DNA from 3 places in the Marinobacterium sp. YM272 genome. Region 3 is predicted to be linked to each of the others. Evidence: predicted binding sites of a transcription regulator. Region 3 holds the regulator's gene; each other region holds the start of a gene.
The links. The regulator sigma-54, encoded in region 3, starts transcription at its own class of promoters, with help from an activator protein. The targets are predictions, from matches to a motif close to TGGCACNNNNNTTGCTNT.

Region 1: a site for sigma-54 is predicted at 3,211-3,228, ahead of ureA (urease subunit gamma). Genes of this name have one in related genera too.
Region 2: a site for sigma-54 is predicted at 7,131-7,148, ahead of feaR (transcriptional regulator FeaR). Genes of this name have one in related genera too.

Annotation. Positions count from the first base shown of each region.
Region 1 covers NZ_CP194171.1:2,442,762-2,453,423, forward strand. Annotated here, with positions in the region: gene puuE (allantoinase PuuE) at 10-939, opposite strand; gene ACQUQP_RS10940 (MurR/RpiR family transcriptional regulator) at 1,092-1,943, shown strand; gene alc (allantoicase) at 2,158-3,171, shown strand; gene ureA (urease subunit gamma) at 3,391-3,693, shown strand; gene ACQUQP_RS10955 (urease subunit beta) at 3,705-4,010, shown strand; gene ureC (urease subunit alpha) at 4,038-5,741, shown strand; gene ureE (urease accessory protein UreE) at 5,779-6,249, shown strand; gene ACQUQP_RS10970 (HupE/UreJ family protein) at 6,294-6,539, shown strand; gene ACQUQP_RS10975 (urease accessory protein UreF) at 6,545-7,225, shown strand; gene ureG (urease accessory protein UreG) at 7,247-7,861, shown strand; gene ACQUQP_RS10985 (putative bifunctional diguanylate cyclase/phosphodiesterase) at 8,185-10,545, shown strand.
Region 2 covers NZ_CP194171.1:662,724-673,385, reverse strand. Annotated here, with positions in the region: gene ettA (energy-dependent translational throttle protein EttA) at 33-1,691, shown strand; gene ACQUQP_RS03140 (PilZ domain-containing protein) at 1,927-2,295, shown strand; gene radA (DNA repair protein RadA) at 2,320-3,705, opposite strand; gene ACQUQP_RS03130 (GMC family oxidoreductase) at 3,904-5,511, shown strand; gene ACQUQP_RS03125 (aldehyde dehydrogenase family protein) at 5,561-7,048, shown strand; gene feaR (transcriptional regulator FeaR) at 7,221-8,132, shown strand; gene ACQUQP_RS03115 (amidase) at 8,169-9,473, opposite strand; gene ACQUQP_RS03110 (alpha-hydroxy acid oxidase) at 9,555-10,662, opposite strand, start outside.
Region 3 covers NZ_CP194171.1:1,360,501-1,371,162, forward strand. Annotated here, with positions in the region: gene ACQUQP_RS06280 (YhdP family protein) at 1-995, shown strand, start outside; gene ACQUQP_RS06285 (carbon-nitrogen hydrolase family protein) at 992-1,822, shown strand; gene yjgA (ribosome biogenesis factor YjgA) at 1,839-2,366, opposite strand; gene mgtE (magnesium transporter) at 2,371-3,723, opposite strand; gene ACQUQP_RS06300 (HPr family phosphocarrier protein) at 3,792-4,061, opposite strand; gene rapZ (RNase adapter RapZ) at 4,087-4,944, opposite strand; gene ACQUQP_RS06310 (PTS sugar transporter subunit IIA) at 4,944-5,411, opposite strand; gene hpf (ribosome hibernation promoting factor) at 5,439-5,729, opposite strand; gene ACQUQP_RS06320 (RNA polymerase factor sigma-54) at 5,782-7,290, opposite strand; gene lptB (LPS export ABC transporter ATP-binding protein) at 7,343-8,068, opposite strand; gene lptA (lipopolysaccharide transport periplasmic protein LptA) at 8,065-8,583, opposite strand; gene lptC (LPS export ABC transporter periplasmic protein LptC) at 8,573-9,142, opposite strand; gene ACQUQP_RS06340 (KdsC family phosphatase) at 9,144-9,680, opposite strand; gene ACQUQP_RS06345 (KpsF/GutQ family sugar-phosphate isomerase) at 9,680-10,651, opposite strand.

The sequences.
Region 1 (10,662 bases), 1.1 Mb from region 3:
GATACAGGGCTAGTCTGCTTGCGGCGGATGCTCGCTGATCCAGTGTCGTGCTATATCCACCCTCCGGGTGATCCAGATATCCGGGTGGTGCTGAATGTGATCAAGGAATCGCTGCAGCGCCCGGAATCGCCCGGGACGACCTACCAGCCGACAGTGCAGACCGATCGACATCATGCGCGGGTGTTGCGCGCTTTCGGCGTAAAGCACATCGAAGGAGTCTCGCAGATAATTGAAGAAATCGTCGCCATCGGAAAAGCCCTGGGACGAGGCAAAGCGCATGTCGTTGCAATCCAGGGTATAGGGCACAATCAGGTGGTTTTTCACTTCGCCGGTACGCAGAGTCACCGGTGTCCAGAACGGCAGATCATCACCGTAATAATCGGAGTCATACAGAATACCGCCATGCTCGACCACCAGTTGGCGGGTGTTGGGTGAATCCCGGCCGGTATACCAGCCCAGTGGTGTGGTGCCGGTCAGTTCGGTGATGATACGCATCGCCTCCCGCAGGTGCTCACGCTCCGTCTCTATGGGGGTTTCCTGATAATGAATCCAGCGCAGGCCGTGACTAGCGATCTCGTGGCCCTTGTCGATAAACGCCTGGGTGACCTCCGGGTTACGCGCCAGGGCAGAAGCGACGCCAAAGATCGTCAGCGGCAGATTGCGGCCCTCGAATTCCTGCAGGATGCGCCAGACACCCACGCGCGAACCGTATTCGTAGATCGATTCCATGCTCAGATGCCGGTCCGGGTAGGGCTGTGCGCCGGCCATTTCAGAGAGGAAGGTTTCCGCGTGGCTGTCCCCGTGCAGGACGCAGTTTTCACCGCCTTCCTCGTAGTTGAGAACGAACTGAACGGCGAGTCGTGCCCCGCCAGGCCAGTTGGCGCGGGGTGGGTTCGCGCCATAACCGCGAAGGTCTCTGGGGTAGTTGCTGTCGTTCATTAGGGGCTCCTTTTTCGAACGCTGGAGGATCGGAGATAGGCGTTATCTTGCATTAACCACCGCTGTTTTCGGGTTTAAGCCTTTAGAGAAGCCGGGTTAGTATAGAGCGACTAACCACTTTTCCGGTATTTCCCTACAGGAAACAGATAACCGTGTCAGATGAAACAATCGACCAGAAACTGCGTGAACAGTACGATCAATTGACGCCCAGTGAGCGCCTGTTGGCCGACTTTATTCTTGCTCATCCTCAGGATCTTGCACTATTCAACACCGCTGAACTGGCGCGGATGTGTCAGGTGTCCAAGGCGACCGTCAGCCGTCTGTTCAAGCGGCTTGGCTTCTCCTCGTTCCGTGAAGGCCGCACCCTGGCCCGCCAGTTGCGACATCAGGGAGTGCCGGTGTCGGATGAGCGCAACGGTGTAGTGGCCTTCGATGATCATCTGCGCCAGGAAGAACAAAACCTGCACCGAATGTTCCAGAATCTCGACCGGGAGGGGATGGAAGCCCTGGTCAAGGCGCTATTGAGCGCCCGCCGGGTACAGGTGATAGGTTTCCGGAACAGCTATCCGATTGCGCTCCATCTGCGTCAGCAGTTGATACAGGTGCGCAGCAACGTTCATCTGTTACCCACGCCGGGGCAGACACTCGGTGAAGAACTCAGCGATCTGTCAGGCGATGATCTGGTAGTGCTGTTTGGCTTTCGGCGCCGCCCGGCGGGATTTGATGCGCTGCTGCGCGATCTCTGTCGTGCCGATGCTCAGGTGGCACTCATTGGCGATAGCTCCCTGGCAGGTGCATCTTCTCATGCCGACTGGTGGCTGGAAGTCCCGGTGGATTCGCTGGCTGCGTTCGACAGTTACGCGGCGCCGATGTGCCTTATCACGCTGCTGGTTAACCGTCTGCTGCACCAGGCTCTGGAGCCGGGGCGAGAACGCATTGCCCGCATCAGTTTGAAGTATTCAGAGCTCGATGAACTCAGCCTGGGTTGCCCCAAAATAGACTAGCATCATGCCGTAGCGCACAAAGATGGTGCGCTTATTGCGCCATTCTCAACGCCTCATAAACCGAATTTCGCGTCCTCTGCACAATGGTTCTTAGTTGGATCAAATGTTGCAGTAAGTGCTTAAGTGAAACAAAGAGTGGTGCGCATCGTTTCAAAGTTAGACCGTGCAACGGGCGCACACTGAACTATCTTTTCTTAAAAAAGAGGAATGGGGCGTGGAATACATCGAAGGGAAACCGGTTGAGGTTTTGCCAACATTTGCCGAAGGCGCACTAAATCTGGCCGATAGCGGGCTGGGTACAGCAATAGTCGCGGTCAGCGATCAGTTTTTCGCCCCTGCGGAGCGGATGATCAGTGCTGAACCGCCGAGGTTCTACCCGGATCGGTACGATGATCACGGCAAGTGGATGGACGGTTGGGAAAGCCGCCGCAAACGTGGCAATGGCCATGACTGGTGTGTACTGCGCCTTGGCGTAACCGGACATATTCAGGGCTTTGATATCGATACCAGTTTCTTTACCGGGAACTACCCGCCTGGCGCCATGATTGAGGCCTGTTATCTGCCGGATGCCGATCCGGATGAAAACACCGAGTGGGTGGCGTTAACCGGACCGGTAAGCCTGGGACCGGATCAGCATCACCTGGTAGCGGCAGAGACAGAGGGTGTCTGGACCCATGTTCGCCTTAACATCCTGCCGGATGGCGGTGTGGCGCGCCTGGTGGTTTACGGCAAGCCATCGTCTGTGTTGGCCGAGGGGGCGAAACTGAACCTTGCCGCCCGGGAGCTGGGCGCGCGTGTCGTGGCCTGGAATGACTCTCACTATGGTCACCCCAACAAAATTCTGATGCCCGCGCCTGGCGTCAATATGGGTGATGGCTGGGAAACGCGCCGCCGCCGTGAACCCGGTAACGACTGGTGTCTTATTGAACTGGCCGCACCCTGTTTCGTGGACGAGATTGAAATTGATACGGCCTTCTTCAAGGGCAACTTCCCTGACAAGTGTTCACTGCAGGCCGCCTGTATGCCTCCGGTCAGTGACGAGGCGTTGGTGACACAGAGTATGTTCTGGCAGGAACTGCTGTCGCCCCAGTCGATGGCGGCCGACTCCGTTCACCGGTTTGCGCCCGATGGCGAGATTGCAGGCCCGGTTACCCACCTGCGGCTGAACCTGTTTCCGGATGGCGGCGTCAGCCGTATTCGTATTCACGGCCGGGTGGCAGCCAAATAAACGAGAAAAACTTTCCGAATTCAAGCTATCATATTGATTTGGAATGTATATTGCTTTCAAGCCCGCAGTGCAGCTAGCCTGTAAAAGGTAGCAGCCCGGCAGATGCGCTAACAGGTGCGGCCAGGCCGGGCTAAGGCTGATTCACCTGCAGCACCCTTGCTTCAGGCTAATGACGATGTTTGGGTGGCGCATCGCCACCCCCGACTCAAGAGGACGATCATGGAGCTGTCACCGAGAGAAAAAGACAAGCTGTTGCTGTTTACGGCGGCACTGTTGGCGGAACGGCGTAAGGAGCGCGGTCTCAAGCTGAACTATCCCGAGGCGGTAGCCTATATCAGTGCGGCTATCCTCGAGGGCGCCCGTGATGGCCGCAGCGTGGCCGAACTGATGGATTACGGCCGTACGCTGCTGAGCGCGGATGACGTGATGGATGGTGTTGCCGATATGGTCGACGAAGTCCAGGTCGAAGCGACTTTTCCCGATGGCACCAAGCTGGTGACCGTACACGAACCGATCGTCTGAGGAGAGCACCGATGAAACCCGGAGAAATCTTAGCCGAACCTGGCGATATCGAGTTGAACGTCGGGCGGGAGACCCTGGTTGTCGAGGTGGCCAATACCGGTGATCGCCCGGTTCAGGTTGGATCTCACTACCACTTTTACGAAGTCAACGATGCACTCCAGTTTGACCGCGAAAAAGCGCGAGGCTTTCGCCTCAATATTGCGGCCGGCACTGCCGTGCGTTTCGAACCGGGTCAGAGCCGCAGCGTTGAACTGGTGGCCTATGCCGGTTCCCGCGAGGTGTATGGTTTCCAGGGACGGGTGATGGGTGCGCTCTGAGCGTCCGCGTTAAGAAGGAGTTGAAACATGGCAAAGATTTCTAGACGCGCTTACGCGGAGATGTTTGGTCCGACCACCGGCGACCGTGTGCGGCTGGCGGATACCGAACTGCTGCTCGAGGTGGAGCGCGATTACACCACCTACGGTGAAGAAGTGAAGTTCGGCGGCGGCAAGGTGATTCGTGACGGCATGGGTCAGGGCCAGCGTCCGAGCAGCCGTACCATGGACCTGGTGATTACCAATGCTCTGATTGTGGATCACTGGGGCATCGTCAAAGCCGACGTGGGGGTCAAGAGCGGACGCATCGCGGCGATTGGCAAGGCAGGTAACCCGGATGTGCAGCCCGATGTGGAAATTGCGATCGGCCCGGGTACCGAGGTGATCGCCGGCGAGGGTCAGATCCTGACCGCTGGTGGTATCGATTCCCATATTCACTTTATCTGTCCGCAGCAGATCGACGAGGCGCTATGCTCAGGCGTCACCACGATGCTGGGCGGCGGAACGGGGCCTGCTACGGGTACCAACGCCACCACCTGTACGCCGGGACCCTGGTACATCCACCGCATGCTCGAAGCGGCAGACTCGCTGCCGATCAACCTGGGCTTTCTTGGCAAGGGTAACGCCAGTAAACCCGAGGGGCTGCGCGAGCAGATCGAGGCAGGGGCGATTGGTCTCAAGCTTCACGAGGACTGGGGCACCACCCCGGCAGCCATCGACTGCTGCCTGAGCGTGGCCGATGAGATGGATGTACAGGTCGCGATTCATACCGATACGCTGAACGAAGCGGGCTTCGTTGAGGCTACACTCGATGCGATCGACGGACGTGTCATTCATACCTACCACACCGAGGGTGCTGGCGGTGGACACGCGCCGGATATCATCAAGGCCGCCGGTGAAGCCAATATTCTGCCGTCGTCGACCAATCCGACCCGTCCCTATACGGTGAACACCATCGACGAGCATCTCGATATGCTGATGGTTTGTCACCACCTGGACCCGTCCATCGCTGAAGATGTGGCGTTTGCTGAATCCCGTATTCGCCGCGAAACCATCGCCGCGGAGGATATCCTGCACGATCTGGGTGCCTTCTCGATGATCTCCTCCGACTCCCAGGCCATGGGCCGTGTCGGCGAGGTGATCACCCGTACCTGGCAGACCGCCCACAAAATGAAGGTGCAGCGCGGTGCGCTGAGCGGTGATTCCGAGCGTAACGACAACAACCGTATCAAGCGTTATATCGCCAAATACACCATCAACCCGGCGCTGACCCACGGTATCGCCCATGAAGTGGGCTCGATCGAAGTGGGCAAACTGGCGGACCTGGTGCTGTGGAAACCGGCATTTTTCGGCACCAAGCCAAGCATGGTACTGAAGGGCGGCATGATTGCGGTGGCGCCGATGGGCGATCCCAACGCCTCCATCCCCACGCCACAGCCGGTGCACTATCGCCCGATGTTTGGCAGCTTCGGACGCGCTGTCCAGAGTACCTCCATGCTGTTTATGTCCCAGGCGGCACTGGCCGCGGGCATACCGAGCGAGCTGGGCCTTGAAAGCCTGATAGGCGAGGTACGCGACTGTCGTACCGTGACCAAGGACAAGATGGTGCTGAACAGCTATCAGCCGAAGATCGAGGTGGACTCCCAGACCTACGAGGTTAGGGCCGATGGTGAACTGCTGGTCTGTGAGCCGGCCACGGAACTGCCGATGGCGCAGCGGTACTACCTGTTCTGATGATAGAAATATTGACTGTAAAAGGTTTTAAAACAAAATGTTAAGACTGGTTTCTAAACTGGATTCAAAGCGGGAAGCGGCGGCGAAACTCTGTCTGCCCATAGATTCACGCATCCGCAGCCGTCTCAGGGTCGAACTCGAAGATGGCCGGGAAGCCGGCTTGTTCCTGCCCCGTGGTTTGATCCTCCGCGGCGGAGACCAGCTCCTCAGTGAGTGTGGCGAGGTGATCGAAGTGGTTGCGGCGCCCGAGTCGGTATCGACGGTACGCTGCAGTGATCCGCTTCTGCTGACCCGCTGCGCCTATCATCTGGGTAACCGCCATGTCCCACTGCAGATCGCTGAAGGGATGGTGCGTTACCAGCACGATCATGTGCTTGATGACATGGTGCGTGGGCTCGGTGCCGAGGTGGTTGCCGAGCAGGCACCTTTTGAACCCGAGGCGGGTGCCTATGCCAGCGAAGGCCATGGCCATCATCACCATCATGATCACGAATCCCATAGTCATTAAGCCGAAAAGAATGTCTGAACAGCACAATCAGGAGATAGATTTCCATGCGCAAACTTTTTAATACTCACTCTCTGACCGCTGCACTGGCTCTGGCGCCGGGCGCTGCATTTGCCCACGAAGGCGAACATGGCGGTGCGTTCTTCAAAGAGCTGATGCACGTTGTAACCGAACCGGATCATCTGGCGATTGTAGTTGCCGGTGCTGCACTGATCGGTTGTGTCAGCTGGGTGCGTCGTAGCGCCCGGAAACGCGCTCAGGCGCGTCAGGCTTCGGCTCGCGTACAGGACTGATCTCCGTGCTGCCGGAACTGCGCCTGTACCAACTGATCAGCCCGGCCCTGCCGGTTGGGGCGTTTACCTATTCCCAGGGCCTGGAGTGGGCGATCGAATGCGGTTGGGTCAACGATGCGGCCAGTCTGGAGGAGTGGCTTCTGTCGGTGCTGGATCATAGCGTCGCCAGTCTTGAGGTGCCTGTGCTGCTGCGGTTGTGCCAGGCCCTGAATCAGAGCGATGACGCCAATGTTGATGAAGCCAGGGTTAAAGAGTGGTGCGGGTTTCTCATGGCCAGCCGCGAAACTTCGGAGCTGCGTGCTGAAGAGCGCCAGCGTGCCCAGGCACTGCTGCGTCTGTTGCCGGCGCTTGATGTCAGTGTGCCGGAATCTCTACGCAGTCACCTGGCTAAAACCCAGCTGGCGGGGATGGCTCTGGCAGCCCGTGCCTGGGAAATAGACAGCATCAGCCTGAGCCGGGGGTATCTGTGGAGCTGGCTGGAAAATGCCGTGATGGCAGGGGTGAAGCTCGTTCCCCTCGGACAGACCGCAGGGCAGCAGATACTGCTGCGCGTCTCCGCACGCCTGCCGGACCTGATCGATAAGGCGCGGTTGCTGGAGGATTGGCAGATCGGCAGTTCAACACCAGCGCTGGCGATCGCCAGTTCCAGGCATGAAACCCAGTATTCCCGGTTGTTCCGTTCTTGATAAATAAGGAAACGAATTTTTATGAGTGATTACAAGGCGCCCCTGCGTGTCGGTATCGGTGGCCCGGTCGGTTCGGGCAAAACCGCGCTGCTCGAAGTGTTGTGTAAGGCGATCCGGGATGACTACAGCATCGCCGTGGTTACCAACGATATCTATACCCAGGAGGATGCAAAGATCCTCACTCGGGCCGAAGCCCTGCCGGTGGACCGGATTGTAGGTGTTGAAACGGGCGGATGTCCGCATACGGCGATTCGTGAAGATGCGTCAATGAACCTGGCCGCGGTGGAGGATCTTGCCAGGCTGCATGGGGATCTGGATGTTGTCTTCGTCGAAAGTGGTGGCGACAACCTGAGTGCCACCTTCAGTCCCGAACTGGCTGATCTGTGCATCTACGTGATCGATGTGGCCGAAGGGGAGAAGATTCCGCGTAAAGGTGGCCCGGGCATCACCAAATCCGACCTGCTGGTGATCAACAAGATCGACCTGGCGCCCTACGTCGGGGCGGATCTGGCGGTGATGGAAGCGGATACGAAACGGATGCGTGGCGAACGCCCCTTCGTATTTACCAACCTCAAAGAGGGTAAGGGGCTTGAGGATATTATCGGGTTTATCGTAAAGCAGGGCATGCTGGATTAAGCAAGCCACGAACAGGTCGATAGACCTTCAATGTTGCCTGACAGTTGCAGCTACACGCGAGCGGTGCAGGCAACAGTTAACCTCCCGGCCCAATACCAAGGGATGGTTGTAATTTACCCCACCGCCCCGCATCATCAAACTGATCGACCCACCAGGGATTTGCGTGTGTCGATCAGACCGGATTGAAGTAAAAAGTATAAAAACGGGATCCGATGAGATGCGAATAAAATGCCTTATTCTGCGCTTGCGTTACGCTATTGCGCCGGGCGCAACCGTTACCGATGATGAATAGCCGTCCTGAAGAGGCGAGGGGATTTACAGGGATGTCCTCTTTTAGCGAAGTTAAACCGCGATTTCCGGTTCATCTAAAGCTGGCACTACTGCTGATGGTTTGCTCTCTGCTGGTGCTTGGCGGGGGAGCACTCTACAAGTCTGCCGATGCACGCCACGCCTTTCGCTATCAACTGGATGAGCGCTTTGACCGCCTGCGGCAGTTTGCCGATATTCTCGCCGATGATGTAGCCCGGGCCGAACGTGACCAGATGATCCGACAGCTCAACCTGTTGCTGGAAGAGCCCGATGTCCTCAGGGTTGAGGTACTTGATCGCGATGTGCACCGCATCGTTAACCTGGAGTCTCCCGATTACGGCAAGGTCCAGGTGGCGGGGCGGATTGTTGTTCCGGTACCGGAAACGTTTAACAGCGAAACCAGGGCCGGCTGGCTTGTCGCCGAAGTCAGTGGGCAGAGTCTCGCTGCCCAGGAAAGAAGCATCTATGACGATATGGTGATCACCCTGGTGCTGATCGTCCTGTTGTCGGCGCTGGCCATGCTGTTCTTCCAGGTCCGCTTTATCAACCGTCCCCTGCGGCAACTCCTGTCAGCCATCGAACGGTCCCGCAGCAGCGGCGAGTTCGTGCGCGTCGGCAGCCGGGTGCCCAATGACGAATTCGGTATCATCATCCATGCCTATAATGACCTGCTCGCTGAAGTCGATGCGAAACACCATTCCCTGCGTCTTAACGAAGCGCGCTTCCGCCATCTCTACCAGCAGACACCGGCCCTGCTGTTCAGTCTGTCAGCACGCGGTGTGTTTGAAAATGTCAGCGATCACCTGCTGAAGCACCTCGGTTATACCGCCGACGAGGTTATCGGCCGAAACCTGAACTCACTGGTGGTGGAGCCCGAGGAGACGCGCGCTATCGAAACCGCGCTTGAGCGACTGGCCCGCAAGCGCAATGCCGAGCTTTATCTGCAGGTACGCCACGCCAGTGGCGATGTCCACTCCATGCGTATCGATGCTACGCCAAACCCCGGGGGCGAAGGCGTGCTGGCAGTGATGACCGATATCACCAGTCTTAACGAGGCGCTGAATACCATCGAGCGCCAGGCTAATTTCGATAGCCTCACCGGGCTGCCGAACCGCCACCTGTTCAAGATGCTGCTGGGCGAACAGCTCGAGAGCCAACCCTCCGAGAGCGATGGGCTGGCAGTCCTGTTCATCGACCTGGACCGGTTCAAATACATCAATGACACCTACGGGCATCACGCCGGCGACAAGCTGCTGCGCGCAGCGGGCTACCGCATTCAGAACTGCCTTCCGGCCGGTGATTATGTAGCCCGCCTTGGCGGAGACGAGTTTTCCGTGCTGCTGCACGGCAATACGGATGAGGCGTTCCTGCGGAAGCTGGCGCAGCAGTTGATCGAGCAGGTCGAGGCCTCCTTCCTGATCGACCAGTGCACCATGCATATCTCCGCCTCTGTGGGGATCGCGATCAACCGGGGCGAAGACGCGACACCTGATCAGCTGCTCAAGTGTGCTGACCTGGCGATGTACCGCGCCAAGTCGGAAGGGCGCGGGCGTGCCTGTATCTTTGTGCCGGAAGATGAGGAGCGCACGCTACGCCGCGTGAATACGGAATCGCTGATCCGGGAAGCGCTGGATAATGAGTATTTCGAGCTCTATTACCAGCCGGTATTCATGCTCGAAGACCAAAGCGTAGTAGGCGCTGAAGGCCTGGTTAGGATGAATCATCCGGACAAGGGGCTGCTGTACCCCGGTGACTTCATCGATGTGGCGGAAGAGACCGGGCTAATAGCAAGGCTCGGAGACTGGGTGCTGGAAGAGGGCGCAAGGCAACTGGCGCAGTGGCATCGGGACTATGAATCCGATATCTACCTGTCCCTGAACGTGTCGAGCCACCAGTTGCGTAATGACCGCTTTGCCGGCCTGGTGGCGGATGTGTCCCAGCGCCATAAACTGAAACCGGGTTACCTGATCCTGGAGATCACCGAATCGATGCTGATGGAAAACAGTGATCAGACCCAGGAGATCATGCTGCAGCTGAAGCAACAGGGCTGCCTGCTCTCGATCGACGATTTTGGTACCGGCTTCTCATCGCTGAGTTACCTGCAGAAATTCCCGCTGGATATCCTCAAGATCGACCGCGCCTTCGTGACCGATGTGGAGACCAACGAAACACACAGCGCGCTGGTTAAGGCGATCGTCAATATGAGTGATGCGCTGAAACTGAAGATCATAACGGAAGGGGTGGAAACCGACGGGCAGCTTGAATGTATCCGTAAACTGGGTTGCGAGCTGGGTCAGGGGTATTATCTGTCACGGCCGGTGCCGGTGGCTGAGTTTTCCGCACGGTTTTTATCGACGGAGACAGCCCGGCTGTAAAAAAATACGCCCGTCCGATAGCCGGAACGGGCGCTAACCGTGAACCGGGTCTGTTAGTTGTGTGGACTAACCTCAACCCGATGAAAGCCTGTCAAAGCTGTGCTAATAATAATGCGA
Region 2 (10,662 bases), 700 kb from region 3:
TTAACCCTTTTCAAAACCAGAGGTCCTTCTGGATGGCTCAGTACGTTTACACGATGAACCGCGTCGGCAAGGTTGTTCCGCCGAAACGCGAGATTCTCAAAGATATTTCCCTGTCATTCTTCCCGGGCGCCAAGATCGGTGTGCTGGGTCTGAACGGCGCCGGTAAATCCACGCTGCTGCGCATCATGGCTGGCGTCGACAAGGATTACACCGGTGAAGCGCGCCCGATGCCGAACATGAAGGTCGGTTACCTGCCGCAGGAGCCGGAGCTGGATGACAGCAAGACCGTGCGCGAAGTGGTCGAGGAAGCGGTCGCTGACGTCAAGGGCGCCCTGGCCGAGCTGGACCAGGTGTACGCTGCCTACGCCGACCCGGACGCGGATTTCGACGAGCTGGCAAAAAAACAGGGTGAGCTGGAAAACCTGATCACCGCCAAAGACGGTCACAACCTGGATCAGGCCCTGGAGCGCGCTGCCGACGCCATGCGTCTGCCGCCCTGGGATGCCGAGGTGAAAAACCTCTCCGGTGGTGAGCGCCGCCGCGTGGCGCTGTGCCGCCTGCTGCTGGATCACCCGGACATGCTGCTGCTGGACGAGCCCACCAACCACCTGGACGCTGAGTCGATCGCCTGGATCGAGCGCTTCCTGCAGGAATACCCGGGCACAGTGGTAGCGATCACCCACGACCGTTACTTCCTCGACAACGCTGCCGGCTGGATCCTGGAACTGGACCGCGGTCACGGCATCCCCTGGGAAGGCAACTACTCCAGCTGGCTGGAGCAGAAAGAAGCCCGCCTGGAGCAGGAAGCCAAGTCTGAAGCGGCTCACCGCAAGGCGATGAAGTCCGAGCTGGAGTGGGTGCGTCAGGGCGCCAAAGGCCGTCAGACCAAGTCCAAGGCGCGTCTAAAGCAGTTCGAGGAGATGAACTCCCGCGAGTTCCAGCAGCGCAACGAGACCCAGGAGATCTACATCCCGCCCGGTCCGCGCCTCGGCGACAAGGTGATCGAGTTGCACAACGTCACCAAGTCCTACGGCGATAAGCTGCTGTTCGAAAACCTGAACTTCACCATCCCGCCGGGTGCCATCGTCGGTATCATCGGTCCGAACGGCGCCGGTAAGTCCACCCTGTTCCGCATGCTGACCGGCGAAGAACAGCCCGATGCCGGCGAGATCGAAATCGGCTCCACGGTGCAGCTCTCCTACGTCAACCAGTCCCGCGAACTGGAAGGCAACAACACCGTGTTCCAGGAGATCTCCGACGGCCAGGACATCATCACTGTCGGTAACTACCAGACCCCGGCGCGCGCCTACTGCGGCCGTTTCAACTTCAAGGGTTCCGACCAGCAGAAGTTCGTCAAGGATCTCTCCGGTGGTGAGCGCAACCGCCTGCACATGGCGAAGCTGCTGAAAGAAGGCGGCAACGTGCTGCTGCTCGACGAACCGACCAACGACCTGGACATCGAGACTCTGCGTGCACTGGAAGACGCCCTGCTGGCGTTCCCGGGCTGCGCGGTGGTGATCTCGCACGATCGCTGGTTCCTCGACCGTATCTGTACCCACATGATCGCGTACGAAGGCGACTCCAACGTGGAGTTCTTCGAAGGCAACTACACCGAGTATGCCGAAGACTACAAGCGCCGCTACGGCAAGGATCATCAGCCGGAGCGGATCAAGTACCGCCGCATGAGCTGATCGGCCACCCGGCCTGCAAACAACAAAGCCACCGAGGGAAACCCGGTGGCTTTTTTATTTAGCTAACAGGGCGGAAAAAAGACGCTCCCTTACCCGTTCTGAAGGCAGCCTCTTGCCCGGCGTCATCCCTTTCCCAAACAACTTGGGGTGTAATACTATGCAGAACCCCGGCACTAACAGCTATGCCTGCGTCCGGGTAAGCGGTTCAACGATTGCAGTCCAACGGGGTATTGAAATGACCGACAGCCAAACCGATCGCCGCCGTTTTGCCCGTATACAGTTCGATGCTGGCTGTGAACTCCTCACCCCGAGCGGTCCTGTGGAGGTACAGCTGGTGGATATCTCGCTACGGGGCGCCCTGATTGAGTCGGCCCGCCAACTGCAGCTCGAGCCCGGCGAATCCGCCGAACTGCATATCTACCTGGCCAATGATATTCTTATTCGCATGCCCGGTACGGTGAGGCATATCGAAGGTGAGCAGTACGGTTTCCTGGCCGGTGATATGGAGATCGAAAGCGTCAGCCACCTGCGCCGCCTGGTGGAGCTCAACCTGGGCGATGAGTCCCTGCTGGAGCGCGAGCTGGAAGCGATGGTGGACAATTAATACCCCGCTTCCGCCCATCTGGTCTCAGATCGCATCCAGCGCCTGAGACAGGGTGTCCACACCGATAATCTTGATACCGCTGACACCTTCTTTCGGCGCATTGGCCCGCGGTACGATCGCCCGCTTGAAGCCATGCTTGGCCGCCTCGCGGATCCGCTCCTGACCGTTAGGTACCGGGCGGATTTCGCCTGACAACCCCACCTCGCCAAACACCATCAGATCCTGCCCCAGGGGCCTGTCCCTGAAGCTGGACACTACCGCCAGCAGCAACGCCAGATCGGCACTGGTCTCCAGCACCTTGACACCGCCGACCACGTTAACGAACACATCCTGATCGCCGGTCATCAGGCCGCCATGACGGTTCAACACTGCCAGCAACATCGCCAGTCGGTTGGCCTCCAGCCCCACCGCCACGCGACGCGGGTTGGACAGGTGCGAGGTATCCACCAGCGCCTGCAGCTCCACCAGCAGCGGCCGGGTACCTTCCCAGACCACCATCACCACGCTGCCGGCACTGGGCTCGGCGCCGCGGCTGAGGAAGATCGAGCTGGGGTTTTTCACCTCTTTCAGGCCCGCTTCCATCATCGCAAACACACCCAGCTCGTTGACCGCACCGAAGCGGTTCTTGTGGCTGCGCAGGGTACGGAAACGGCTGTCGGAGGAGCCCTCAAGCTGCAGCGAGCAGTCGATCATATGCTCCAGCACCTTGGGACCCGCCAGGGAGCCATCCTTGGTGACATGCCCCACCAGGAACAGCACCGTGCCGGTCTGCTTGGCGTAACGGGTCAGAAAGGCCGCGCTTTCACGCACCTGGGACACCGAGCCCGGCGCCGACTGCACATCGGAGACGTGCATCACCTGGATGGAATCGATCACCAGGATCTTCGGCTTCAGCGTGTCGGCCACATCGCAGATCGTCTCCACCGATGTTTCCGACAGCATCTTCAGCTGGTCCGCCTTCAGCCCCAGTCGGGACGCACGCATCGCCACCTGTTGCAGGGATTCCTCACCGGTGACATAGAGTGCCGGCATCTGCGCCGCCAGATAACAGGTGGTCTGCAGCAGCAGGGTACTCTTGCCGGCGCCGGGATGACCGCCGATAAGCACCGCCGACCCTGGCACCAGACCACCGCCGAGCACCCGATCCAGCTCGCCGACGCTGGTGGGAATGCGCGGCATCTCCTCCAGATTCACATCACTGAGACTGACCACCCGATCCTTGCCGGCGCCACCGGCATAGCCTTCAAACCGGGCGTTACGCACACCCGCCTGGGCGCCACCGGCCGGGGCCTGGGAGATACGTACCTCGGTAATCGTGTTCCAGGCCTTGCACGCGGTGCACTGCCCCTGCCACTTGCTGTAGTCGGCGCCGCAGTCATTGCAGACATAGGCGGTTTTTGCCTTGGCCATAAACTCTCCTGATTTCGCTGAGGCGATTGTAACGGAAACCGGCGCCCCACCGAACCAGACATGATTGCTGCATCCTGATGACACATATTGCCGAAGCCCTGTCACCCAGTGCCAAGCCTGGCGCGAAAACGGAGTAGTTAAATGAAGTTGTCTTTCAATTACGAACCCAACACTCAGACATTCGATCGAGGGATACTGATGCCCACTCAGGAATACGACTACATTATCGCGGGAGCAGGCTCGGCTGGCTGTGTCGTCGCCGCCCGTTTGATTGAAAACGGCGCCGGAAGCGTGCTGCTGCTTGAGGCCGGCAGCAAGGACTCAAGCATGTTCCATAAGATACCGGCCACCGTGGTCAAGGTGTTCCAGCAGAAGTCCTGGCCCTATATGACCCTGCCGCAGAAAGAGGCGAACAACCGCTCCATGCTGATCGCCCAGGGTAAGGTCCTCGGCGGCGGCAGCTCCGTAAACGGCATGATCTATATCCGCGGCCAGCACCAGGACTATGACGACTGGAAAGAGAAATGGGGCTGCGAGGGCTGGGGCTACGAAGACGTACTGCCCTTTTTCCGCCGCGCCGAATCCAATGAAAGCCTCGGCGACCGCTACCACGGTGAAGATGGCCCGGTACCGGTGGGCGAGAACCGTTTCCGCCACCCGCTGACCCAGGCCTGCATCCGCGCCTGTGAACAGATGGGCCTGCCTTACACCAACGATTTCAACGGCGCCACTCAGGAGGGCACCGGCTTCTACCAGACCACCATCCATAAGGGTGAACGTGCCAGCACCTCGCAGACCTACCTGAAAAGCGTGGCCGGCGATTCGCGCCTGACCGTGATGACTGACGCCCTGGTGCACCGGGTGGAGGTCGACGGCAACCGTGCCACCGGCGTCACCTACTCGGTCAAGGGCGGCGCTCCCGTCACTGCAAAGGCGCGCAAGGAAGTGGTCGTCAGTTCCGGCACCTTCGGTTCGGCCAAGATCCTGATGCTCTCCGGTATCGGTCCGAAAGCGCACCTGGAATCCCTGGGCGTCAAAACCAAGCTGGATCTGCCGGTGGGCAAGAACTTCCACGACCACCTGCACATGTCTATTAACGCCACAATTAACGAAGATATCAGCATTTTTGAAGAGGATAAGGGTCTCAGCGCGGTCAAGCATATGCTGCAGTGGCAGCTGTTCCGCTCTGGCCTGATGACCAGCAACATCCTTGAGGGCGGGGCCTTTATCGACAGCGAGGGCGTGGGCCGCCCCGATATCCAGTTCCACTTCCTGCCGCTGCTGGACAACTTCGACAACACCCCGGGTGAAAAGCCGGAGGCAGAAGCCCATGGCGTCTCGATCAAGGTCGGCCACCTGCGCTCCAAATCCCGCGGAGAAGTACGTCTGAAGAGCAGCGACCCCTCCGAGTTGGTCGAAATCGATGCCAACTTCCTCTCCGACCCCGAAGACCTGGAAAACCAGATCCGCGCCGTTCAGACCGGCCTGAAGGCGTTGGAGATGCCGGCGCTGAAGCGGATCGTCAAGCGCGTGATCGAACCGGACAACATCGCCATCGATGACAAAGAGGGGCTGGAAGCGTTCGTGCGCCAGAACATCAAGACCGTCTATCACCCGGGCGGCACCTGCAAGCTGGGCAGCTCCAGCGAAGACTCGGTGGTCGATCTCGATCTGCGCGTTCACGGTGTGGATAACCTGCGCGTGGTGGATATGTCGATCTGCCCACAGGTCCCCAGCGGCAACACCAACGCCGTCGCCATGATGATCGGCGAGCGCGGTGCCGACCTGATGCTGCAAGCCCAGTAATCGCTCCGGTTCAAACTAATAAGCAACGAATTCGAGAGAGAAAACGGATATGCCACAGATAGAGATTCTCGACAGCGTCAAAGCCTACCTGCAGCGTGAACACGGACAGTTCATCGCCGGGGAAGCCAGCCGCAACAACGATACCGCCAGGATCGAATTGATCGATCCCGCCACCGAACAGCCGCTGGCCCAGGTGGCCAGCGCCAGCGCCGAAGAGCTGGATGCCGCCGTCAGCACCGCCAAACGCGCCTTCAAGGGTGACTGGGCGCAGAAGACCCCGTACGAGCGTGCCCAGCTGATCAACCGCTTTGCCGATCTGATCGAAGCCAATGGCGAAGAGCTGGCCCAGCTTGAAACCCTCTGCAGCGGTAAATCGATCCACCTGTCGCGTATGCTCGACGTGCAGCAGAGCGCCATGTCGCTGCGCTACTACGCCGGCTGGGCGACCAAGATCGCCGGTGAAACCCTCACCCCCTCCTTCCCGTCGATGCAAGGCGAGCGCTACAGCGCCATGACCCGCCGTGAACCGGTGGGCGTGGTCGCAGGCATCATTCCTTGGAACTTCTCGGTAATGATCGCCATCTGGAAGATCGGTGCGGCGCTGGCCACCGGCTGCACCATCGTGCTCAAGCCCAGCGAGTTCACCCCGCTGACGCTGCTGCGCCTGGCGGAACTGGCCATCGAAGCGGGCCTGCCCGCCGGCGTGATCAACGTGGTTAACGGTGAAGGTGCTGTGGGTCAGCAGCTGATCGAACACCCGGATGTGGCCAAAGTGTCCTTCACCGGCTCAGCACCCACCGGCATGAAGGTGGGCCAGAGCGCCATGGCTGCCAACCTGACCCGTTGTACCCTGGAACTGGGCGGCAAGAACGCCGCGGCGCTGCTGGCCGATGCGGATATCGACCGCGCCGTCGGCGGCCTGCTACAGACCGGTTACGTGCACCAGGGCCAGGTCTGTGCGGCCCCTGAACGAGTCTTCGTGCACCGCTCCCGTATCGATGAGCTGACCAGCAAGCTGGCCGCGGGCCTGGGCCAGGCAAAGATCGGCTCACCGCTGGATGAATCGGTGATGTTCGGCCCGGTTTCCAACAAACCACAGTTCGACAGGGTCTGCCACTACCTGGAGCAAGCGAAGCGGGAGAGCCGCATAGTCTGCGGTGGTAACGCCCTGGACGGCGCCGGCTACTTCGTGGAACCCACCATCGTTCAGGCCAGCTCGCCCAGCGAGACCCTGATGCGGGAAGAGACCTTCGGCCCGGTGATCTCGTTCATGCCCTACGACGATGAAAGCGAGCTGCTGAGCCTGATCAACGACTCCCCCTTTGGCCTCAGCGCCAGCGTCTGGACCAACAATCTGAGCAAGGCGATGCGGATGATCCCGGAGATCGAAGCGGGCACCGTCTGGGTCAACATGCACACTTTCGTCGATCCCGCCGTGCCCTTTGGCGGCCTGAAAAGCTCAGGCCTGGGCCGCGAGTTCGGCAGCGCCTTCATCGAGGACTACACCGAGCTGAAATCGGTCATGCTCTGCTACTGATATCGGACCGATAGCGCCAGCGATGACGCTATCACTCCCTGCCGAGGCGTCTCGGAAGCTCAGAGCCGGAGGCGGGTCGAACTGGAATAATAATTGCTTATTCAAGTGAATATTACTCCAATATTTCGACCAGTTTCCGGCCTTCTGCCGGCCAAGCAGGGAGATTTACCCGATGTCGATCAATACTGATCTCCATCAGTGGGACCATGCTGTACGGGAGATCTGCGGTGACTTCACCACCACGCCCAACCCTTCCGCACCGTTTATCGGCCAGATCAAACTGAAAAACCTCGGTGGCCTTGGCGTTGCCCATATCGAAACCAACGCCCAGCGTGTCGAGCGCCGTATCAGCGACCGACAGAACGACGAGCACTGTTTTTTAATCCTTCAAACTCAGGGAGTTATGGGGTTCGATAACAAGCACGACTCTGAGTTCGAACTGCACCCCGGCGAGATGGCGCTGATGGACTCAGCCCTGGCGTTCGATATGATTCCCCGCGGCCTGGTGCGCCAGATCTCCGTTCACCTCTCCCGCGACAGACTGCAGCAAAGCCTTGGCAGGCTCGCCAGTTTCGGCAAGATCTCCCAGAGCAGCCTCAGTGGTCAGCTGCTACACAATATGCTGCTGCAGTTAAGCTTCGAAAATGCACCATTTAGTGCGAGTACGCCTGATGGCTGTGCACTGCAGGAGGCGATCACCGCACTGCTGAAACCGGCGCTGGAAAACCAGGATGCGGATGCGGCCGAACTGCCGCTGAGGCTGCTGGCAGAGCGCTATATCCGCCGCTATCTGAATGATTATCGCCTGTCCCCGGAGTTCCTCGCCAGGGAGATGAATATCTCCAAGCGCAAGCTGTACCGGGCGTTTGAACATAACGGCGAGAGCGTGGCCCGCTACATTCTCAACCTGAGACTGAAGCAGAGCAGAATGGACCTGATAAGAACCGATCAGGAGCCGCAAACCATTACGGATATTGCGTTCAAGTGGGGCTTTTCGGATGTGTCCCAGTACTCCCGGGCATTCAAGCGCCAGACGGGACTATCTCCCAGTGAGTACCGCCAATCCCGCGAGTACCGGCTCTAGGCGGCCGGCACTCGGGATCAATCGAGCTCAGAGAGTTCAGACCGAGGCCAGAACGCCCTCAAACCAGCGGGCCAGCGCCAGCAGACTATCGTCATCGTGGGCACGCCCGATCAACTGCACACCCAGCGGCAGCCCTGCTTCATCGACCAGGCCCGGCAGCGAAATCACCGGCAGACCCATCGCCTGCCAGGGGCGGCTCATATGCGGCGCGCCGGTCTTCTCATGACCCAGGGGCGCCACACCGGGAGCCGCTGGCGCCAGAATCGCGTCTACATCCGCATAGCGCTGCCAGAGTTTTTCGCCACCGACTGCAGCTGCGTTGAGGGATTCAAGATAGAGCGCACGATCCATCTCCAAACCTGAGCTGATAAGCTCCTGTAGCGGTTCGCTAAGCAGCTCCGACTGCTGGGACTCAACGACCAGATTGCGGGCCACTTCGTAACCCATAATCTGCTGGTGGTGCTGCACCATCTGTGGCAGAAACTCGCCATCGTCAAACTGCACAACTTCAACGCCCTGAGCCTCCAGCAGCACTGCGGCCTGATTGATAGCCGCCGCCATGGCAGGATCGGTTTCACCCACCTTTTCTCCCTGACAGATCAGCACCCTGCGGGGCTTCACCGCTTCGGCCTGCGCCAGTGGATCGCTCTGACGCAGCAGAACAGCGCGCAGCAGCTCAATATCCTCGACCGAGCGCGACAGCAGCCCCAGCGAATCCAGCGACTGCGCCAGCGGCTGAGCACCGCGCAGGGAAAACTCACCGCGACTGCCCACATAACCCACCGCGCCGCAGTAGGCCGCCGGGCGAATCACTGAAGCCGCCGTCTGGGAGCCCAGCGCCAGCGGCACCATGGCATCAGCCACCGCCGCGGCGGAACCGCTGGAAGAACCACCGGGAGTACGCTCAAGATCCGCCGGGTTTTTGGTTTTACCCGGTTTGAAGTAGGCAAACTCGGTGGTGACGGTTTTGCCCAGCACTATACCGCCGGCTGCACGGATCAGGGTGACGCAGCTGGCGTCATCCGCAGGCATACGCCCCTTGTGGATAGGCGAGCCCATTTCGGTGGGCATATCCTTGGTGTCGATAATGTCCTTGATCCCCACCGGCAGGCCTTTCAGCGGACTCTGCTGATAGAACGCCTCATTGCTCAGGTACTGATCGAGAAAGGCCTCACGGCTCAGGCTGTATTGCCAGGCGCCGACTTGCTGCTCGCGCGCCTCGATACGGTCAAAGCAGGCGTTAATCACATCGACGGCCGTGCATTCACCATTTTCTATCGCCAGCAACGACTGACGCAGGCCCAAGGTATTCAGGTTAGGGTTGGGTTTAGGAGTAGCCATAATCACCTTCTCATTAAAGCTCAGCGGCCCCGGCGCTATAAGCCCAATCGGAGCCTGTTCAATTCGTTGCTGTGGAACCTGTCAGATGCGCGGGGTATGTTGCTCGTCCAGCAGCCACTCAGGCCCCAGATCATCGATACCGGGGCAGCCCATCAGGTTGAGACAGCGCTTGAGCTCCTCGTCGAGGATATCCAGCACCCGTGCCGCACCCTGACTGCCGCCAGCGGCAACGCCATAGAGCGTGGAGCGGCCCAGCAGCACGCCGTTGGCACCCAGCGCCAGTGCCTTGACCACGTCGGAGCCGCGACGGATGCCGCTATCCATCAGCAGTTCGATGCGCCCGTTCACCCGCCCGGCGATACGTGCCAGCGCCTGCAGACCGGACATGGCGCCATCCAGCTGACGCCCGCCGTGGTTGGTCACCACCAGTGCATCGATTCCGAGGCTGATAGCACGTTCGGCATCATCGGGGTGCAGTACGCCCTTGAGCACCAACCTGCCGGACCATTGGTCGCGGATCCGCGCCAGCTTGTCCCAGTCGAGCAGGGTGTCCATCTGTTCAGCGATAAACTTCATCGACCCCAGCGCACTGCGCTCGGACTCGGGAATATAGGGTCCGAGGTTGCCCATCATCGGCAGGCCCGAGGGGATCATCACCCGACGGATCCAGCCCGGATGGCGCAGCACATCGAGCTTGTTGCGCAAGCTAAGCTGACGTGGCCTGGCAAAGTTTCGCCTGTCCCATTCACGGTTACCCAGCAACGTGGCATCACTGGTCACCAGCAGCGCAGACGCTTCAACCGCCTGTGCCCGTCTGATCAGATCTTCCTGCACCTGAGCGTCGCGCATGGGGTAAAGCTGAAACCAGAACGCCAGATCCGGCGCTGCGGCACGCACCTGCTCCATGGTCGCGTTGGAGACGGTACTCAGGGCAAGTGGAATGCCCTTGCGGGCTGCCGCCCTGGCCAGTTCAAGATCAGCCTGTGGATAAAGCATGGCGTTAAAACCGGTGGGCGCTATCGCCAGGGGCAGCGAGGATGAGCAACCCAGCAGCTGCCGCGATACCGCTGGCGGATGACAGGGCTGCAGCGTTTTTACCTCGAGCCCATAGCGGTCGAAGACGGTGCGGTTGGCGGCCAGCGTAATCTCGTTTTCGGCGCCTCCAGCCAGATACTCCCAGGCAAAATGG
Region 3 (10,662 bases):
TGCAGTTGTCCGGGCCAACGCTGCAGGGACAGGTGATTCTGCCGGATGACGATACCCCGATGGAAGTGGCCCTGCAGCGGCTTGAGATCGTCGCCCAAGCGCCTGGGGCCGAAACGCCGGCAAAGCCTGCCTCGGGCGCGGCGCTCAATTTTGATGACCTGCCGGCGATTGATCTGTCGGTGCTTGATCTGATCTACAAGGAACGTCCCCTTGGACGCTGGAGCGCTCAGCTGCGACCGGACGTCAACAGCGTCAGGTTGCGTGATATTCGAGGCCAGATGAGCCAGGTGAGTGTGCGCGGCGAGATGAGCTGGTTGCGCCAGGACGAAGACAGGACCGGCATGACCCTGAAAATTGAGGGGCAGGACATAGGCGAGCAGCTAGAGCTCTGGGGCATGGCGAAAACACTCGACAGTCAGTTGCTGAATGCCGATCTGCAGCTGGAGTGGACCGGATCACCCTGGGAGATCAACAGTGATACTCTGGATGGCTCGGCTCAGCTACTTCTCAAGGACGGCCATTTGATCGAATCCGGTAACAGCGCCAACCTGTTGCGCGTGTTCGGTATCCTTAATTTCAATACCCTGGGGCGGCGCTTACGTCTGGATTTCAGCGATCTGTTTGAAAAAGGCGTGGCCTTTGACCGTCTGGCAGCGGACTATCGTTTTGATAACGGCGTCGCCAGCAGCGAGGCGCCGCTGCTGATGGAGGGCCCCTCGGCTAACCTGAAAGCCAGTGGCCGTATCGATTTCAACCGGGAGACGGTGGATAAGGATATCGAGGTGGTGCTGCCGTTAACCAGCAATGTGCCGTTCGCGGCTGTTCTGCTCGGTGCGCCACAGGTGGCTGGCGCGGTGTTTCTTATCGATCGTCTGATCGGTGACAAACTGGAGCAGGTGACGACGTTGAGGTATCACCTCAGTGGTGACTGGAGTGACCCGCAGGTGGAGCTTGAAACGGCGCCACCCAGGCAGCGGGAGGAGGTATTCCGATGAGTCGGGTTGCAGTGGTACAGATGGTCTCCACGGTGGACGTGGAGGCCAATCTGAAGCAGGCGCAGGCGCTGCTGGAGCAGGCGGCGGATGCCGGTGCCAGGCTGGCGCTGTTGCCGGAAAATTTTGCCCTTTTCGACAGTGTGTCGGTGCTGGCGCTGGCGGAGGCGGAGCTTGAGTCCAGAGTATTGGAATCCTGGCTCGCCGAACAGGCCCGGCATCTGGGTCTCTGGGTTATTGCCGGCAGCCTGCCGGCGGTGGACCGTCCCGATGGCTCCCGGGTACCCGATGGCCGTGTACGCAGTCGCATGCTGGTGTTCAACGACCAGGGCGAGGTGGTTGCCCGCTACGACAAGCGGCACCTGTTTGATGTGGATGTGGGGGATGCGCAGTCGCGCTACCGCGAATCGGATCGTTTCGAGCCCGGTGATGAGGTGCTGGTAGTGGATTCGCCGCTGGGTGTGCTGGGTCTGAGTGTCTGCTACGACCTGCGCTTCCCGCTGCATTATCAGCGCCTGCGTGAGCTTGGTGCGGAACTGCTGCTGGTGCCCTCGGCCTTTACCGCCGTGACCGGAAAGGCTCACTGGGAGGTGCTGCTGCGGGCGCGGGCGATCGAAACCCAGTGCTACTGCCTGGGAGCGGATCAGGGCGGCTGGCATTCGCGTACCCGGGAAACCTGGGGGCACTCTATGGTTGTGGACCCCTGGGGCGAGGTGATGGCGTCACACGTTCAGGGAGCGGGGCTGGCCCTGGCCGATATCGACCTGAAGGCGCTACACAAACTGCGGTCGCAGATGCCGGTGTGGCAGCACCGTCGCGACCGCTGCTGAATAAGCCGCTGAGAGCTCAGTTACCCTCGCTGATCTCACGCAGGTAGCGGAACAGCTTGCGTGCCTGGGCCGGCGGTTTGTTCTGCTGGCGCTCTTTCTTCGCGTTGCGCACCAGTTGGCGCAGGTGCTGGATATCCGCTGCGGGGTGCTCTTCGATATAGCGCTGGAGCACATCGTTGTCGCCGTCGATCAGCTGGTCGCGCCATTTTTCCAGGGCATGAAAGTGCTGGTTATGGGCCGCACTTGCCGAGTCGAAACGTTGAATCGCTTCACGGATCGCGTCGGCATCCTCGGTGCGCATCAGCTTGCCGATAAACTGCAGCTGGCGCTTCTTCGCGCCGTTGGCGCTGATGCGGCGCATCTCGGCAACCGCGCTGGCAAGGCGTTCTCCCATCGGCACCTGGGCCTGCTGTTCCGGGTTCAGCTCGGTAATCTGCCGGCCCAGCTCCTGCAGAGCTTCCATGTCCCGTTTTACCTGACTGCGACTGGGGCCCCAGTCTTCTTCATCGCCAGGGTATTCCTGGCTATCTTTGAAATCGCTCATTGACCTAACCAAAAAACAGGGTCGCCAGACCCAGGAATGCAAAGAAACCGACCACATCGGTGATCGTTGTCAGCAGCACGCTACCGGCCAGGGCCGGGTCTATACCCGCCGACTTGAGAGCCATCGGCAGCAGGGTGCCGGCCATCGCCCCGGCAAGCAGGTTGATCACTATCGCCAGTGCGATCACCAGGCCGACGGTGGTGTCGCCAAACCAGACCATGGCCACGCCGGCCACCACCAGTGCCCAGAGGGTACCATTGAGTGCGCCGGCAATCAGCTCGCGATTGAACAGCCAGCCGATATTGCCGCGCTCTATATGTCCCAGCGCTTGTCCCCTGATCACCAGTGTCAGGGTCTGGCTGCCGGCGATGCCGCCCATGGAGGCGACAATCGGCATCAGCACCGCCAGTGCGACCACCTGTTCCAGGGTGTCCTCAAACAGGCCGATCACCGCCGAAGCGATAAAGGCGGTGATCAGGTTGATGCCCAGCCAGACCGCCCGGCGTCGGGTGGTACGCATGACCGGGGCGAAGGTGTCTTCGTCCTCGTCAAGGCCTGCCATGCTCATCAGCGAGTGGTCGGCATCCTCGCGGATGACGTCGACCACGTCATCGATGGTGATACGGCCGAGCAGTTTACCGTTTTCGTCGATCACCGGCGCAGATACCAGGTCCTCGTCCTCGAACAGGCGGGCAACTTCCTGGTCCGGCAGGTCGGCGGGAATCCCCGCCAGCTCGGTCAGCATGATTTCGCGAACCATCACCTGCGGGTCGGACGTCAACAGCCGGGTCAGCGGCAGCGAGCCGATAAATGAGTCCTTGCGGCTGACCACAAACAGGCTGTCGGTGGATTGAGGCACTTCGGTGTGACGACGCAGGTAGCGCAGTACGGTTTCGACGGTGATATCCGGACGAATGGTGACCGTATCGGTGTTCATCAGGCCGCCGGCGGTATCCTCCGGGTAGGAAAGCAGTTTTTCGACGCGCTTGCGGTTCTGCTTGTCCATGATGCGAAGCAGCTCTTTCATCACCCGGTCGGGCATCTGCTGCATCATGTCGGCGACATCGTCGGAGTCGAGACCTTCGGTGACGGTAAGCAGTTCGTTGGCATCCATGCGGCTGAGAATATCGCTCTGGACATCGTCACCGAGGTGCTGAAGAACCTTACCCTCGTTTTCCTTGCTGATCAGGTTCCAGAGGATCTGCCTTTCCCGTGGCGGGGTCTTTTCCAGCAGCTTGGCCGCTTCAACCGGACGCAATCCCTTGTTGAGCATGAAGCGCATGCGCTTGAGCTCGTCGCTGGTCAACGCGCTGCTCAGTTCTTCGAGGGTGTTTTTCTTTTCGTTTGGGATGCTCATGCCGGAGTGGATCGCTGCGCTCGTGGGGTGGAAGGCTTACGGAGAAGTATAGCGGCGCGGAGGTGGATCTACTCGGGCTCGTCGAAGCGGTTGTTGATCAGGGTTTCAATGGCGGCCATCGCTTCCACTTCATCTTCACCGGCCACCCGAAAAGTCAGGTCGGTTCCCTTGGAAGCGGCGAGCATCATCACGGCCATAATGCTTTTTCCGTCCACCTGCCGGCCGTCTTTGTCGATTTTGATCTCGCTGGAAAAGTGCCCGGTGGTGTTGATCAGCTTGGCAGCAGCCCGCGCGTGCAGACCGAGCTTGTTAATGATTTTTAACTGTTTTTCGATCATCGGGGTTCCTGGTAACGGGCGGCGATCAGGTCAGTTCGCGGTGACGGACGTGAACATTATCCATAAGTTCACTGAAATGGCCAGCCAGGTGCTCGGCGATGTAGACCGAACGATGCTGGCCACCGGTACAGCCGATACCGATCGTAATATAACTGCGGTTGTTCTGCCGGAAGGAGGGGATCCAGCGCTCGAGGAAATCGCGAATATCGTCGACCATGGCATAGACATCCGCCGACTCTTCGAGGAACTCGATAACCGGCTGGTCGCGCCCGGTGAACTGGCGCAGCTCCGGAATCCAGTACGGGTTGGGCAACATGCGCACGTCGAAGGTGAAGTCCACATCCAGAGGTACGCCGTGTTTGAAACCGAAGGATTCGAACTGAACCGAAAGGCTCTGCTCGCTTCTCTGGGCGATGCGCAGCTTGATGGTGTCGCGCAGCTCGTAGAGGGTCAGCCGGGTGGTGTCGACGCGAATATCGGCCAGGCTGGCGATCGGCTCTAGCAGCTCCCGCTCGTAACTTATCGCCTCCTGAAGACCCGCCTGGTTGGTGGATAGCGGGTGTTTGCGCCGGGTGGCGCTGTATCGCTTGATCAGCGTGGGCTCGGCGGCATCGAGGTAGAGTATTTCGCAGCTGAGATCATCCCGTTTTGCCAGTTCGCCGATAATCTCTGGGAAGGCGTGCAGGTTGCTGATCAGGTTGCGGGCGTCGATGCTGACGGCCAGGCGTCCCGGGTGTTCCGGGTCGCCGAGCATCTGGTCGATCAGGTCAGGCAGAAGACGGGCTGGCAGGTTGTCGATGCAGTAGAAATCAACGTCTTCGAGCGCCTGCAAGGCTGTGCTTTTGCCTGAGCCGGAGCGACCGCTGATCACGACAAGCTTCATTAAGCCCCCAGTTTCTCCATCTGCGTTATGAAGGTGGAGTAAAGCTCGGCGGAGGTCTCACAGCCGCGCAGCTTTTCCCTGGCGTCGCGCTGGCTGAACAGCTCGGCCAGTCCCGCCAGTGTCTGCAGATGCTCCTCTGCGCCGTCTTCGGGCACCAGCAGGAAGCAGAGCAGGTCCACGGGCTGGTTGTCGATAGCGTCAAAGTCTATCGGCGTCGCCAGTGTCATCACCAGTGCCACCGCGCTTTCGCAGGCGGGCAACCGGCAATGGGGGATCGCAACGCCATCACCGATACCGGTACTGCCAAGGCGTTCCCGGTTCAACAGACCGGCAAAGATCTCTTCCGAGGGGGGATTACCAGACTGGCCAGCGAGAGTATCGCTGGCCAGTTCGAGGGCTCTTTTTTTGCTGACGACATCGGCGTGACAGAGAGTGCGCGATTCGTTCAGCAGTTCAGTTAAGTTCATTATCTGACAGGAGCGTCCGGTTTTCGTTTATTTGTGCGCCTTCATCTTTTCCTTGTGCTTGATGATCTGGCGATCAAGTTTATCCACCAGTCCGTCGATGGCTGCATACATATCATCGTGTTCGTGCGTCGCGAAAATCTGGCCGCCGGCCAGGTGAAGATCGGCTTCGGCCTGTTGACGCTGCTTCTCAACGCTCAGAGTCACCTGGGTGTTGGTGATGTTATCGAAATGGCGCTCCAGTTTGTCAAACTTGGTACGAACATAGTCGTTAAGGGCATCGGTCAGTTCGACATGATGGCCAGTGATGTTGATCTGCATACGTTTTCTCCTAGTCACAATGCACGCTTTTTTATCGTGCTTTCCACTTCAATTAAACCAGACGCTTCCGCTCATTAGAAGGCGGAATTGCCATCGCTTCACGATATTTTGCAATCGTGCGTCTGGCGACGTTGATTCCCTGTTCGTCCAGCAGTTGAGCGATCTTGTTATCGCTGAGCGGTTTGCCCGGATTTTCCGCTGACACCAGCTTTTTGATCAGCGCGCGGATGGCGGTGGAGGAGGCTGCGCCGCCGTCCGAAGTGCTGACATGGCTGGAGAAGAAATACTTCAGCTCAAAGATGCCGCGCGGCGTGTGCATGTACTTTTGTGTGGTGACGCGCGAGATGGTCGATTCATGCATGCCCACCGCTTCGGCGATGTCATGCAGCACCATCGGTTTCATCGCCTCTTCGCCCTGTTCAAGAAAATCGGACTGGCGTTCAACGATCTCTGTGGCCACCTTCAGCAGGGTGTCGTTGCGGCTCAGCAGGCTCTTAAGGAACCAGCGCGCCTCCTGCAGATGGTTCTTGAGGAAATTGTTGTCGGCGCTGTTGTCGGCGCGTCGGATCAGGTCAGCATACTGGGCGTTGATCCGCAGTTTCGGCGCGGCCTCGGGGTTGAGGTTGACCGCCCACTCACCCTTGATTTTGGTGACCACCACGTCGGGGATGACATATTCCGACTGGCTCGGATTGATCATCGCGCCGGGTTTCGGGTTCAGCGACTGGATCAGGCGGATGATCTCCTGCAGTTGCTCTTCCTTCACCCGCATACGCCGCAGCAGGGTTTTGTAGTCGTGGTTGCCGAGCAGTTGCAGGTGCTCGCTGACCAGCCTGAGTGCGTCCTGCAGGTACGGGGTGTCGGGGTCCAGCTGGCGCAGCTGGATCGCCAGGCACTCGCTCAGGTCGCGGGCTGCAACGCCGGGCGGGTCGAACTGCTGGACACGGTGCAGGACTGCTTCGATCTCGTCCTGCTCGGTCTCGATGAAGTCTTCCGGGTACTGGCGGGTGAACTGCTCGATCAGCTCTTCCACTGACAGGGTGAGATAACCATCCGGCTCGATACCGTCGATGATCGCTTCAGCCACCAGACGGTCGTTATCGCTCATCGGTGTCAGGTTGAGCTGCCAGATCAGGTGGTCCTGCAGGGTCTCGTCGCGGGTGTCGTTATCGCCCGGTTCCCAGTCATCATCGCGCGCGGGAGCGGAGGCGGCCGGGGTCGTCTGGTAAGTGTCATCCCAGGAACTGTCAGTGGTCAGCTCGGTCGGGATATCCTCGCTCCAGCTGTCTTCCGGGGTATCTTCGTAGCTTTCTTCGCGCTCGGATTCGCCACTTTCGGCGGCTTCAGGTTTTTCCTGGGTGTTATCGCTCTCATTGCCGTCGTCGCTGCCCGGCAGTTCGTTATCCTCTTCGCTGACCTCGAGCAGCGGGTTGCTCTCCAGCGCCTGCTGGATCTCCTGCTGCAGATCCAGCGTCGATAGCTGAAGCAGACGGATCGCCTGCTGCAGCTGTGGCGTCATGGTGAGTTGCTGACCGATTTTGAGCTGTAAGGATTGCTTCATACTACTACGCGATAAACCATTACTGGGTCGGTGTTAGTGGCGCCCCAGGCTGCTAGAGCCTGAACTGCTCGCCAAGGTAAGCCTGACGTACCTGCTGGTTTGCCAGGATCTGTTCCGGGTTGCCCTGCGCCAGGATCCCGCCGTCACTTACAATATAGGCGCGCTGACAGATATCGAGCGTCTCACGTACGTTGTGATCTGTGATCAGCACGCCGATGCCCCTGTCCTGCAGGTGTCTTACCGTCTGCTTGATATCCCCGACGGAGATCGGATCTACGCCTGCAAACGGCTCATCCAACAGGATGAAGTGGGGCTCGGTTGCCAGGGCGCGTGCGATTTCCACGCGGCGGCGTTCACCGCCTGACAGCGACATGCCGATGCTGTGTGTCAGATGGGTGATATGAAACTCTTCGAGCAGCTGTTCCAGCTTGGCTTCACGCTGCGCCTTGCTCAGGTCTTTGCGTGTTTCCAGGATGGCAAGCAGGTTGTCTTTAACGCTGAGCTTGCGAAATATGGACGCTTCCTGCGGCAGGTAGCCGATACCGGAACGGGCCCGGCCGTGCATCGGTAGCCGGGTAATGTCGTCCTGGTTGATGCGAATCTGGCCGTGATCCGCCTTGATCAAACCGACGATCATATAAAAACAGGTAGTCTTGCCGGCGCCATTGGGGCCCAAAAGGCCAACGACCTCGCCGCTGCTGATCTGCAGCGATACATCACGCACGACCTGGCGGCTTTTGTAACTCTTGGCCAGGTGGAGGGCTTCAAGCTGCATCATGGGTTGTCTCCAGCCTGCTTGGGCTGAATCACCATTTTGACCCGTTGGTCGCCGCTTTCGCTGCTGAAGGCGTTAACTATCGCTTTGTCCATGTTGTAGACAATGCGCTGGCCGGAAAATGTGTCTTTTCCCTGTTCGACGCGGGCTTCCTGCGTGATCGTGATTTCCTGCCGGTTTACCCGGTACTCCATGCGCAAACCGTAGGCATGGGTGACGGGGTCATCGGCGTTGGGTTTTTGTTCAAATTCTGCCGGTCGACCAATAGATACGATACGGTCTACATCGCCGTCCGCGCTGCGGTAAAGCTCGACCTGGTCGCCGCGAATTTTCATCGAGCCCTGTTCGATTTCCACGTTGCCCCGGTACACGGTCACGCCGGTGTTGTCGTTCATGCTGGCGCTGTCGGCGCCGATCTGGATCGGCTGGGATGAATCCTCGGGAAGCGCCATGGCAGGAGCCGACAGCCAGAATACCAGGCTGCAGATCGCGGCAGGAAGGGTCGGTTTAAGGCGCATTGTATCTACCCTTTACGTTAGAAAGCAGTTCAACCCGGCGCTCGTCGAAGTACACCTCGAGACCGGTGGTTTCGGTGCGCTCGTCTTCGCGAATCAACGTGGCGGGGGCGTCTGTCTCGGCATAATCCCTGGGTGGGTAAACGCTGAGCGTACTGGTTGTCAGTACCGAGCCGGGCCCGGATAGCGGATTATGGTTAACCTCCACATCGCCTGCAAGCTGAATCTCACTCTGATCATCCAGCACCCAGCCTTCGTTGGCGCGTATTTTGTATGCCCCACCCTTATCCTGCGGCATCAGCGTGCTGGGCTCAAGTAGCTTGCTGGAGTTGAGCCTGGGGTAGTGGCGCAGTTCGGGGGTTGTCCAGCTGCGTTGAAAAGAGCCGTCCTCACCCCAGTAGCGGGTCTCGGCATCGCGCATGAAGAAGTCGATACTGGTATCCGTATCCTGGCGCAGCGTCTTTTCCTGCGGCAGGTTGTTGCCGGCAAAACCCCACCAGAGCAACAGTGGCGTGAGAATCGCCAGGGCAACAAGCAGCCGCACTCGTCCCGCAGTCAGCACGTCAGAGGTACTCCTCAAGGATCGGCATCAGTTTCTCCTGGGCGGCGAGAACCAGTTCGCAGATCTCGCGTCCTGCACCCTGGCCCCCGGGCGTGGTGCTGACCCAGTCGGCCTGTTCGCGTACGTACCAGTGGCCATTCGGTACCGTGGCGCCAAAACCGGCACAGCGGATGGCGCCGAGATCGGGCAGGTCATCGCCGATATAAGCGGTGGATTCTGCATCGAACCCGGTTTCCTGCCAAAGCTCCTCCAGCGCAATGCGCTTGTCTTCCCGCCCCTGGCGCAGGTAGTTGATTCCCAGGGCTTCGGCGCGCAGTTCGACCTGGGGTGAGCGGCGTCCGGTAATAATGGCGCTTTTGATGCCGCCCTTGTGCAGCAGCTTGATGCCGAGGCCATCAAGGATACTGAACGACTTAATTTCACGGCCGTCGGCAAGAAAGTTGAGCTGACCGCTGTTGAGTATGCCGTCGACATCAAATACCACCAGCCTGACTTTTTTGAGTTTGGCCAGTTGTTCCTGGGATAGAGATTCGAGCATCAGATAACTCCCGCTTTCAGCATATCGTGCATGTTCAGGGCGCCCACCGGGCGATCGTTTTCATCCACCACGATCAGGGCGTTGATCTTGCGGCTCTGCATGATCTGCAGTGCTTCGGCGGCAAGAATGCCCGCTTTGATGGTGGTGCAGTTGGCGGTCATAACCTGGTCGATCGGTGTCTGCTTGAGGTCGACCTCCTGGTCCAGCGTACGACGCAGGTCGCCGTCAGTGAAGATGCCAACCAAGGCACCGGACGTATCCGTGACCGCGGTCATGCCCAGGCGTTTTTGCGTCACCTCCAGCAGCGCATCGCGGATGGAGGTCTCCACATCGACGTGGGGTACTTCGTTGCCGGTATGCATGATGTCATCGACCAGCAGCAGCAGGCGGCGACCCAGAGCCCCGCCGGGATGGGAAAAGGCGAAGTCCTCGGCACTGAATCCGCGTGCTTCCAGCAGGGCGATCGCCAGAGCATCGCCCAGCACCAGCTGTGCCGTGGTGCTGGAGGTCGGGGCCAGTCCCAGCGGGCAGGCTTCCCGGTCAACCGGTATGTGCAGACTTACATCAGCCGCCTGGGAAAGGGTCGACTCGGGTTTGGCAGTGATGCTGATCAGCGGCGCCTGCATCCGTTTGATCAGTGGCAGGATCGTCACCACCTCGGCGGTTTCGCCGGAGTTGGACAGTGCCAGCACCACATCGTCCCGGGTGAACATGCCCAGGTCACCATGGCTTGCCTCGCCCGGGTGTACAAAGAAAGAAGGTGTTCCGGTGCTGGCCAGGGTGGCCGCGATCTTGTTGCCTATATGCCCCGACTTGCCCATGCCCGTAACGATGACGCGCCCCTTGCAGTTGAGCATCAGTTCGCAGGCGCGGGTGAAACGTTCGTCCAGATGGCTGAGCAGATTCTTGACTGCATCCAGCTCCAGTTCGATGGTGCGGCTGCCCGCGCGGAGAAAGTCGAAATCGGACATGGGAAACTCAA